3 regions of the Micromonospora sp. NPDC005707 genome follow, and region 2 is predicted to be linked to each of the others. Evidence: riboswitches for the same ligand, from Rfam matches in the RefSeq annotation. Region 2 holds a riboswitch; each other region holds the start of a gene.

Region 1 (3,263 bases), on a different contig from region 2:
GGGCAGGGTGGCGACCGGGACGCCCAGTTCCTTGAGCTGCGCGTCGGTCACCATCGGGTCCTGCTCGCCACGGGCCAGCAGCACCGGGACGTCGACGGCGGCGAGCAGCGCCGGCAGCCGGGGCTCCCCCACCGCGAAGGCGGCCGGGTCCATGGCCAGCCGCCAGCGGCCGTCCTCCCGGCGCAGCCCCGCCTCCACCACGGGGTGGTCGGGGGCGAACAGCCCGGCCAGCCCGGAGACCCGCAGGTAGCGGCGGGCCGCCTCGTCCCGGGTGGCGAACCAGGTCACCGGACGGTCGGCCAGCTCGCGGGCCTTCTCCAGCTCGGCCGGGGACCAGACGGCCTTGATGCCCAGCCCGACCACCGCGTCGACGGGCAGGCGCCGCGACCGCGCGGCCAGCGCCAGCGCCACGACCCCGCCCAGCGAGTGGCCGAGCAGCACGAGCCGGTCGCGGGGGCCGAGCCGCTCGGCCACCGGACCGAGCCCCTCGACCACCCGCCGGGCCAGGGCCTCGAAGGAGTATTCCGGCAGCGGGGGCGACCAGCCGTGCCCGGCCAGGTCGGGTGCGAGCCACCGCCCCGCCCAGTGGCGCTCCAGCAGCGGCGCCCAGGGCAGCCACACCTCACCGGTGGCGCCCATGCCGTGCAGCAGCAGCAGATGGCGGGTACCCGTCGCGTCGCCCATAGGCCGCAGTGTGCCACCGGACGGACACGACGCGCGAGAGCAGCCGGCACGACGACGTCGGGCACCGGCTCGGTGGAGCCGGTGCCCGACGGGAGAGCTGCGATCAGGCGGAGTAGCCGCGCGTGGCCGCCCAGTTCGCCAGGTCGATGGTGCTGATCCAGTACGCGGGCAGCGCCGCGTTCGCCGAGTCGGCGATCCGGACCGTGCGGCCGTCGTTCTTGTAGCCGACCACCGCGATGTAGTGGCCGCCCGGGAACGAGTGCCAGCCGCCGTCGGTGTCGGTGGCGTCGCCGGCGATGTTGACCACCACTCCCCGGCCGTCGGTGATCGCCTTGACCACGTCAGCCTGGAGCTGGTCGATCTCCGCCGGGCTCGCCGAGCCGCCGAACATGTGCGTCCGGTACGGGTTGCCCTTGACCATCTGGTTCAGGCCCCGGGTGGTGTCCTCGGCGGAGTTGGTGCCGTTCTCGCCGGCGTTCAGCGGGGCGATCATCGCGTCCTGGGTGGTCTCGACGCCGCTCGCGCTGAGCGCGTTGCGCACCGCGGCCGGGCCGCAGTTCCAGTAGGCGGTCTGCGCCTCGTAGGTGTAGTCCAGCACCTTGGTCGACGGCGGCTTCGGCTTGGCCTTCCGGGTGGTGTCCGGGTCGGTGGTGGCCTTGGCCGCGGACTTCGCGGCCGACGGCGACGCGCTCGGCGAGGCGGACGGCGCCGGGACGGCCGCCCGGGCCTCGCCCCGGCTGGCGACCTCACCGAGCCGCGAGCCCAGCTCGGCGACCGCGGCGGTGTTCTCCTGCTGGACCGGGGCGTCGTCGGTGGCGTTCAGGGTGGCGCCGGCGCCGCCGGCGAGCACGAGCGCCGCGGCCGAGCCGGCGATGATCTGGTACGGGCGCTCGGTCACGAGACGCCGCAGCTGACGCTTCAGGTGATGCTTCACGGGTTCCTCCACGGGAGCGTGCGCGGCACACACCGGCCCACGCGCGGAGGAACTCACGCGCGCTGGCGGGGCGGGTCGCCGCGGAAGGGGAGCGCCCGGGGGGCCGGGCGTTCGGGGCGGTTGCCGGGTCCGGTCGCCGTCAGGCGAGCGCCGGCACCACGATGCCGTGGAGGCGGGGGGACGAGCGGGGGGAGGTGAGCACGAGGAATGGCACTCCTTCCGTGGCCGCCGACCGGGTTAGCTGACGGATTCGGGCGGGAAGTACGCCCTACCACAGGCCGTGGGCCCGCGGATTCACCCCGGTGTTGCTGTGGGTCCCCGGTTCGTAAGAACACGATTAGGCGGGTCGGCGCGGCGTCGCCACTTGCGATCGGAAACCGCTCCGGACGCGCCGACACTACCGGTGGGTATGCCGCCTGCCAAGCGCTCCCACCTGCTTAAACCTCGTGCATCGCTACGGATATCGGAACACTCCGTCACTGACTTCACTCAATGGGACAGGCAGTTACGGCGGCGCCGGCGGGCGAAAAGCGGACATCCGGTGGCGGCTGACCCGGAATTGCGGGGGCACTTCGCCCGGCCTGCGCCCGGTGACCGTTTCCGGGGTCCCGGTGACCGGGCTCACCGAATTCGGATAACAATTCGGCAGACTCGGCCCCGCGTGGGGAGTCGGGCTCACGTGACGCCATGGGAGTCGGCCCCCGCGTGACGCCGTGAGGTCGGACCGGCGTGACGCCGTGGGGTCGGACCAGCGTGACGCGCGGGGTCGGACCAGCGTGACGCGTGGGGTCGGGCCGGCCGTGACGCCGTGGGTCGAACCGGCGTGACGCCGTGGGGTCGAGTCGGCGCGACGCCGCGGGTCGGGCCGGCGGTGACGCAGGCCGGGCACGACGGCTCTCCAGCTACCGCTGCCACGGGCCACGGGCCACGGGCCACGGGCCACGGGGCACGGGCCACAGGCCACAGGGTTACCCAGCGGCCCCGCCAGCCGGCCCACCGGCGCCCAGGACATTCGCTCAAGACCGGCTACGAACTTGGTGTCCTGGCCAGCCGGCTCGCCGACCGCCAGGACATCCGCTCGGACCCGCTAGGAACTTGATGTCCTGAACGACTCACGCCCAACTTGCCGCCGGCCACGTCTGGTCGGTCACGACGGCAGCTCGACAGGCGTCCGGGAGGGCCGCGCGCCCGATCCGTTCACGTCATCAAGTTCCTAGCGGCCGGCACGACCACATCCGGCCACCGGCTCTCCGGCCGCACGCTCTCCGGCCGCACGCTCGCCGCCCTGCGGACGGTTGCCACCAGCTCTCCCGGAACGGGAGTGGACCACGTTCAGCCGGCCCGGACGGGACGCCAGCGCGCCCCGGGCACGGTGGCCGGGATCCGCACCGTCGCGTCGTTCCGCCCCTCCACGGTCGCCGTGGCGGCGTCGGCGGGACGGAGGGCGGTGGCCGCCGCGTAGGACTCGGCCGACAGGGCGCGGGCCGCCTCGGCGGCCAGTTCGGCGTCCCGCCACGCCCGCCGCTCCCGCTCGGCGGCCGTCGCCCAGGCCGCCCGGCGGCTCTCGCGTACGGCCCGGGCCAGGACGATCTCCTGCTCGGCCGGGTGCCGGCGCGGGTCCCACCCGTTGCGGTGGGCCAGCACG
Region 2 (3,263 bases):
TGCTCGGCAGCGTCGAATACGCGGTGACCGTGCTGGGCACCCCGCTCGTGGTGGTGCTCGGCCACGACTCGTGCGGCGCCGTCCAGGCCGCCCGCGAGGCGGTCCGCACCGGCACGTCGCCGTCCGGGCATCTCGGCGCGGTGGTGGACGCCGTCGCGCCCAGCCTGCTCCGGGCCGGCCGGGAGGGCGTCGAGGACCTCGACGGGATCGTCGACGTCCACATCGCGCAGACCGTGGAGGCGCTGCTGGCCCGGTCCACCGTCCTCGCCGACGCGGTGGCCGCCGGGCGCTGCATGGTGGTCGGCCTGTCGTACCGGCTCAGCGCCGGCGAGGTGCGCACGGTGGCGCAGGCCCCGGCCGCCGCCCCGGTGCCGGCCCCGGCCGCGCCCGTGGACCCGGCGCTCGCCGGCTGACCCACCGCCCGACAACGTCGAAGGGGCCGGCCCGCGCATCGCGGGCCGGCCCCTTTCGGCGTACGCCGTCAGAGCAGCGACATGTGCACGTGGTCGGTGTGGTCGGAGGGCCCGCTGTAGGACTTCCAGCCGGTGGCCGGGAACCAGATCTGCCGGTTCCAGATCACGTAGTAGATGCCCAGCCGGTCGGCGTTGCGGATGAGGAAGGCGGCGACGTTGTTGCCGTACATCCGCTGGTCCTTGGTGCGCCACGAGGAGAAGCCGCTCTTCTGCAGCGACCAGTCGCAGGCCCGGCCCTTCGGGTGCTCGAACGGCCCGCCGTTCCGGTGGCAGCCCACGAAGCGGTTGAAGCCGGCCCGCTTGACCTCCTTGTACGCGTGCAGGGTGCGCGGGGTGACACAGCCCGACGTGGTCGGGTCGTTCTCGCTGCACGACTCCGGCTTCCAGTCGCCGTCGGAGGTGCGGCCCGGGCCGATCCGGGCGACCGGCGAGGTGGCCGAGACCAGGCCGCCGGTGAAGCCGATCCCGCCGACCAGCTTCAGCGCCTTCTCCGTCTCGGCCTTCTCGCGGGCCATCGCGTTCTTCTGCTTCTCCTGCTCGCGCACCTCGACGTCGAGCGCGATCTTGGCCTGCTCGGCGCGGGTCTTTGCGGCGTTGATGGCGGCGAGCTTCTGCGAGTTCAGCAGGTTCAGCTCGTCCAGGGCGGCCGCCCGCCGGACGAACGAGTCCGGGGTGTTGCTCTCCATCAGCATGGCCATGGCGCCGATCCGGCCGGTCCGGTAGGACTGCGCGGCGATCTGGGCCACCTGCGGGCTCAGCGCGTCGAGTTCGCTCTGTGCCGCCTTCACCTCCAGGGCGAGCTGGAGCTGGCGCTTGCGCGACTTGTCCAGCTTCGACTTGGCCTGAAGGTAGGCCCGGTTGGCGGCGTCGATGGCCTCGGTGATGAGGGGGTCGTCCTCTTCCTCGGAGTGCCCCGAGGGAGTGGGGGTGCTCGGAGCGGCCGTCGCCGGGGTCGGACCCACCAGCACGGTGAGCGCGGCCAGCATGGCCACCACGGGGGTGAGCCAGCGGCGCAGGGGTGCCGTCACAGTGTTCCCTTCCGTCGGCCGCCGACCGGGTTAGCTGACGGGTTCGGGACGGAAGTGGTCCCTACCGCTCGCGCGGATTCACCCCATGTACCTGGTTCCCCGGTTCGCCCGCGGGCGATTGGGCGGCGGCACCGCTGGCGCCGGTGCGCGCCTTCGGCGGTGACCGGCAGCGAGGTTACCCGAGAGTCCTACCGCTGTTCTACGTCCGGAAGCCGACCAATAGCGAGAATTCGTCCTCGCCCTGCGTGACCAGCATCGCGTTTGAGATCCGCCGTCACGCTGCGGAGTGTCACGATGCGGCCTCCGTGCTCCCGGCCCGCCGGACCGCCCGCCGGCGCGGGCCCTCGCAGGCCCGGCCCGGTGGCCGAACCGGTCAGCCCAGGCCGGCGCGACGGCGGCGGTACTCCTCCTCGTCGATCTCCCCGCGGGCGTACCGCTCGTCGAGGATGCGACGGGCCGAGGACGGCAGGGCCCCCGCGGGATATCCGGTGAGCCGGAACACCAGCCAGACCAGTCCCAGCAGCACCAGCAGTCCCAGCAACGACCAGGTCCACATCCAGCCCATCATCGGGCCGTTCCACATCATCTCGGCCGCCCTCCGATCGGGTGTCCTGAGGGTCGGCCGGTCCGGTGCCGTCACCGGCGCCGGTCCCGGTCGCCACCTCGAACGTACGTCGGCGGGGGATTCGCCGCGCCGGGCCGATGGACCCGACGCGGGGGCCGAACGTCCCGGTCAGCCGCGCTTCATGAGGCGGCCGACGGCGGCCATCATCTCGGTGGCCATCTCGTCGGCACGGCCCTCGGCGGCGCCCTCGTGCATGCAGTGCCGGGCGTGCCCGTCGAGCAGGCCGAGGCCGACCTTGTCCAGCGCGGCCTGGATGGCGGAGATCTGGGTCAGCACGTCGATGCAGTAGCGGTCGTCCTCGACCATCTTCTCGATGCCGCGGACCTGGCCCTCGATACGGCGGAGCCGCGCGAGGAGCTGGTCCTTGCTGGCGGTGTAGCCCCGGGTCGGGGTCGTCGGTGCGGTCATGACGTCGAGGATACCGTACCCCTCGGGGGTATGGTACGGTCCTCTCAGTAGCCGATACCCCCACCGGGTAACGGTAACGACAGCGGCGGAAGGGAAGATTCGCGATGGTCACCACCACGTACCAGGTTCAGGGCATGACCTGCGGGCACTGCGTCAACTCGGTCAGCACCGAGGTGAGCGCGCTGCCGGGCGTCACCGACGTCCAGGTCGACCTGGCCTCCGGCCGGGTCACCGTCACCAGTGAGAGCCCGTTGGACACGGACACCGTCCGCGCCGCCGTCGACGAGGCCGGTTACGACCTCGTCGGGGCGTGACGGGTCCGCGGACCCGAAGGAACCGAGGTACCCCATGAACACGGCGACGAAGCTGAGCGGCTTCGCCCTCGGGCTCGCGGCGGTGTTCGGCACGGCGTACGGGGTCGGCCACCTGGCCGGCCCCGTCACCCCGGCCGCCGAGACCCGCCACGACGCCACCGACGCCGGCCACGACTCCGGCGGAACCGACCACGGTGACGGGGGCCACGCCGCCACCGCCACCGCCCACCTGCCCGGCGGGCTGCTCGTCTCCGACCGCGGCTACACGCTCCAGCCCGTGACCGCCCCCACGGGCGAGTTCGCCTTCCGGATCACCGGCCCCGACGGCCGGCCCGTCACCCGCTACGACGTGGCGCACGACAAGCGCATGCACCTGATCGTCGCCCGCCGCGACCTCTCCGGCTTCCGGCACGTC
Region 3 (3,263 bases), on a different contig from region 2:
CACTGCTCCGGCGGGCCGTCCAGGAAGCCGCCCGACGACCGCGAGAAGGTGCCGGTGACGTTGAGCAGCCGGCGCACCGCGCCGGGATCCCGTCCGGCCTCGGCGGCGGCCTCGTCGATCACCGCGTTCAGCGCCGGCAGCTCGGCCGGCCCCTTCGGCAGGTACGCGAGCGACGGCAGCCAGCCGTCCGCCGCGCGACCGACCAGCCGCAGCATCCGCGGCTTGTACGCGCCGACCCAGACCCGCACCGGGTGGGCCGGCGCCGGCCCGCGCTTGGCCCCGACCACCCGGTAGTGCTCGCCCTCGACCCGGACCATGCCGCGCCGTTCGGTGTCCCAGACCTCGCGGATCACCCGGATCGCCTCGTCGAGGGCGTCCACGGCCGCGCCGGGGGAGAGCCGGCGCCCGCCGACCGCCTCGATCGCCTCCCAGAAGGCCCCGGCGCCGAGGCCCAGCTCGACCCGGCCGCCGGTGAGCAGGTCCAGGCTGGCCACGCTGCGGGCCAGCACCACGGGCTGGCGCAGCGGCAGGTTGAGCACGTTGCCGGCGAGGGTGATGCGGCTGGTGGCCGCGGCCACGAAGGACATGAGCGTCCAGGTGTCCAGGAACCCGGGCTGGTAGGGATGGTCCTGGAAGGTCACCAGGTCCAGGCCTACCTGCTCGCAGAGCTTGGCCCGCGCGACCACCTGCTCGGGCCGCCCGGCGCTGGGGGTGAGGAAGCCGCCGAAGGTCAGCTCGTGTCCGTGATCGCTCATGCCTCGCCGCCTCGTGCCGATCTTGCGCGAACCTGCCCACGGTAGCCTCCCGCGTCGCGCGGCGGGCCGGGAACCCGCCGCCGAGGATCCGCGCCGCGCCACTCGCCACGGTGGACCCGGCACCCGCCGGCCGTCCTCTTCGGCCGGTGCCTGGAAACGCCGCTGTGAGCTGCGAAAACACGCCAACCGTCAGATCGCTACGACAGATTCGACGGTTCCGCAAGCCGGGAGACGGGGTCGTCGCTCGGCCGGGTGAAGAACTTCACAAGAAGTGGGCGTTCGGGACAAACCGTTCCTAACGTCGGATCCGTTCGCGATCGCGGACACCACGGGCCGGCAACGCCTAATCCCGCCGCCGGCCCGGCGGTCCTGGACCTTTGGCGGGAGCGGGGGACCCACATGTTCCTCGGTGCACGACACCTCGGGGTGAAGCCGCCTGCGGCGGCCGGGCTCCTCGGCCCGAACCCGACAGCTCACCTCGTCGGCGTGGAGGAAAACCACATGGCAACTGATCACGTCGCCCGTCACCGACGGACCGCGCAGCGTCGCACCGCCGTCGGGGCGCTCGTCGTCGGCGCGGCCACCGGCGCCGCCGCCCTTCTCGGCCCGGCCGCCCCGGCCAGCGCCGCCGGCGTCAACTGGGACGCCGTCGCCCAGTGCGAGTCCGGCGGCAACTGGCACATCAACACCGGCAACGGCTACTACGGCGGGCTCCAGTTCTCCCGGAGCACCTGGAACGGCTACGGCGGCAAGAAGTACGCGAGCCGGGCCGACCTGGCCAGCCGCGGCGAGCAGATCGCCATCGCCGAGAAGGTCCTCGACGGGCAGGGCATCGGCGCCTGGCCGGTCTGCGGCAAGAAGGGCGGCTCCACCAAGCGGTACGCCGCCAAGGACTCGGGCTCGGCGAAGTCCACGAAGAAGGCCACGAGGAAGACCACCTCGGCCACGAAGAAGGCCACCTCGCAGCGGTCGTACCGCGGTGAGCGGCGGACCGCGCCGAGCACCGGCGGCGCCGGCGCCTACCTGGTCCGGCCGGGGGACACCCTCTCCGAGATCGCCGACGCGAAGAACGTCGCCGGTGGTTGGCACGCCCTCTACGCGCGCAACAAGGGCGTGGTCGGCGACAACCCGGGCCTCATCTTCCCGGGCCAGCGGCTTCGCCTGCGCTGACGCCACACCGGTGCGCCGCACCACGAACGCCCGGCCGGGGTTCCCGGCCGGGCGTTCGGCGTCGGGGCCGGTTGCTATCGTCACGGTGCTCGGAAAGACGTGAAGAAAGCGCGGATATGACCAACGATTCGTTCTCCGCGGCCGCGAGCCTCGACGAGCTGCTGACCAGGACGCAGCAGGCGCTGTCCGCGATGCGCTCCCGGGCCGGCGACCACGCCGACGACGCGCCGGCCCAGCTGCTCCGGGCCGAGGGCGGCGCGGCCGACGGCCGGGTCCGTGCCGTCGCCGTCCAGGGTGGCCGGCTGGAGTCCGTCACCGTCGACCCGGAGCTGGCCGGCGAACCCCTGGACGCCCTGTGCGGGCACGTCGTGACGGCCGTGAACGCCGCGCTCACCGAGCTGGAGGCCCGGGTCAGCGCCTCCGCCCAGGCGGACGTGGACGCCCTCGCCGCCCGGCTCGGCGGCCTGCCCGAGCAGTCCGCCCGGGACATGGAGCGGTTCGGCCGGGCGATGGAGGGCGTCGCGGCCCGGATCCGCCGCGACGACGCCGCCGGTTCCCGCGCGGCCCACCCGGCCTGACCGCGGGCCGGAATCCGAACCGGCCACGAGCCACGGAGACGACGAAGCGGCCGGCCGTCGGGAGGACGACGGCCGGCCGCTCCGGTGTGCTCAGCTCAGGGTGAGCGCGGTGTCGTCGACGACGAAGGAGGTCTGCAGGGAGCTGTCCTCCACGCCACTGAACGAGATGGTGGCGGTGGTGCCGGCCAGCGACGAGACGTCGAAGGACCGCTGCACGTAGCCGGTGGCCTTGTTGAGGTTGGAGTAGGTGGCCAGGGTGGTGCTGCCCGCCTTCACGGTCAGCTTGTCGTAGGCGGTCGTCGTGGTCGACTCCGCGCTGTCGATGTGCAGCCAGAAGCTCAGCGTCGCCCGGCAGCCGGCGGGAATCGTCACCGACTGCGTGAGGGTGTCGGTGTGCGTCGAGCCGTAGCCGTCGAGCCAGGCCTTGTACGAGCCGCCGTGCGCCGCCTGGCTGGTGGAGTTGGTGATGACGCCGGAGGAGGCGGTCCAGCTCACGTTGCCCGACTCGAAGCCGGGGTTGGCCAGCTTCTGGCCGGTGCAGCTGCCCGACGGCGGGGTGGTCGTGGTGGTCGGGGTCGGCGTCGGGGTGCCGCCCGTGCACGTGGCCTCACCGGTCTGCGCCGGCACGCTGATCGCGGTCCAGGCGGCCTTGACCGCGTTGAACTCGGTGCAGCTGGTCGGGTAGAGGTTCTTCGCCGCCTGCAGCGTCCAGACCCGGTACTTCAGGTACGACGAGGACGAGGTCTTCAGCAGCATGGCG

The links. Region 2 has a riboswitch for cyclic di-AMP ahead of ABZ452_RS08850 (hypothetical protein). Riboswitches for the same ligand answer to the same signal wherever they lie in the genome.
Region 1: it holds a riboswitch for cyclic di-AMP, as region 2 does, so the genes downstream of both, ABZ452_RS25665 (C39 family peptidase) here and ABZ452_RS08850 (hypothetical protein) in region 2, are expected to answer to the same signal.
Region 3: it holds a riboswitch for cyclic di-AMP, as region 2 does, so the genes downstream of both, ABZ452_RS31965 (transglycosylase family protein) here and ABZ452_RS08850 (hypothetical protein) in region 2, are expected to answer to the same signal.

The regions. Positions count from the first base shown of each region.
Region 1 covers NZ_JBEXYR010000015.1:1,099-4,361, reverse strand. Annotated here, with positions in the region: gene ABZ452_RS25670 (alpha/beta fold hydrolase) at 1-684, opposite strand, end outside; gene ABZ452_RS25665 (C39 family peptidase) at 788-1,630, opposite strand; cyclic di-AMP (ydaO/yuaA leader) riboswitch at 1,830-1,972, opposite strand; gene ABZ452_RS25660 (hypothetical protein) at 2,951-3,263, opposite strand, start outside.
Region 2 covers NZ_JBEXYR010000004.1:218,357-221,619, forward strand. Annotated here, with positions in the region: gene ABZ452_RS08845 (carbonic anhydrase) at 1-413, shown strand, start outside; gene ABZ452_RS08850 (hypothetical protein) at 482-1,501, opposite strand; cyclic di-AMP (ydaO/yuaA leader) riboswitch at 1,505-1,636, opposite strand; gene ABZ452_RS08855 (SHOCT domain-containing protein) at 1,875-2,087, opposite strand; gene ABZ452_RS08860 (metal-sensitive transcriptional regulator) at 2,235-2,534, opposite strand; gene ABZ452_RS08865 (cation transporter) at 2,639-2,848, shown strand; gene ABZ452_RS08870 (hypothetical protein) at 2,883-3,263, shown strand, end outside.
Region 3 covers NZ_JBEXYR010000031.1:10,628-13,890, forward strand. Annotated here, with positions in the region: gene ABZ452_RS31960 (LLM class flavin-dependent oxidoreductase) at 1-755, opposite strand, end outside; cyclic di-AMP (ydaO/yuaA leader) riboswitch at 1,086-1,257, shown strand; gene ABZ452_RS31965 (transglycosylase family protein) at 1,257-1,925, shown strand; gene ABZ452_RS31970 (YbaB/EbfC family nucleoid-associated protein) at 2,042-2,503, shown strand; gene ABZ452_RS31975 (M4 family metallopeptidase) at 2,594-3,263, opposite strand, start outside.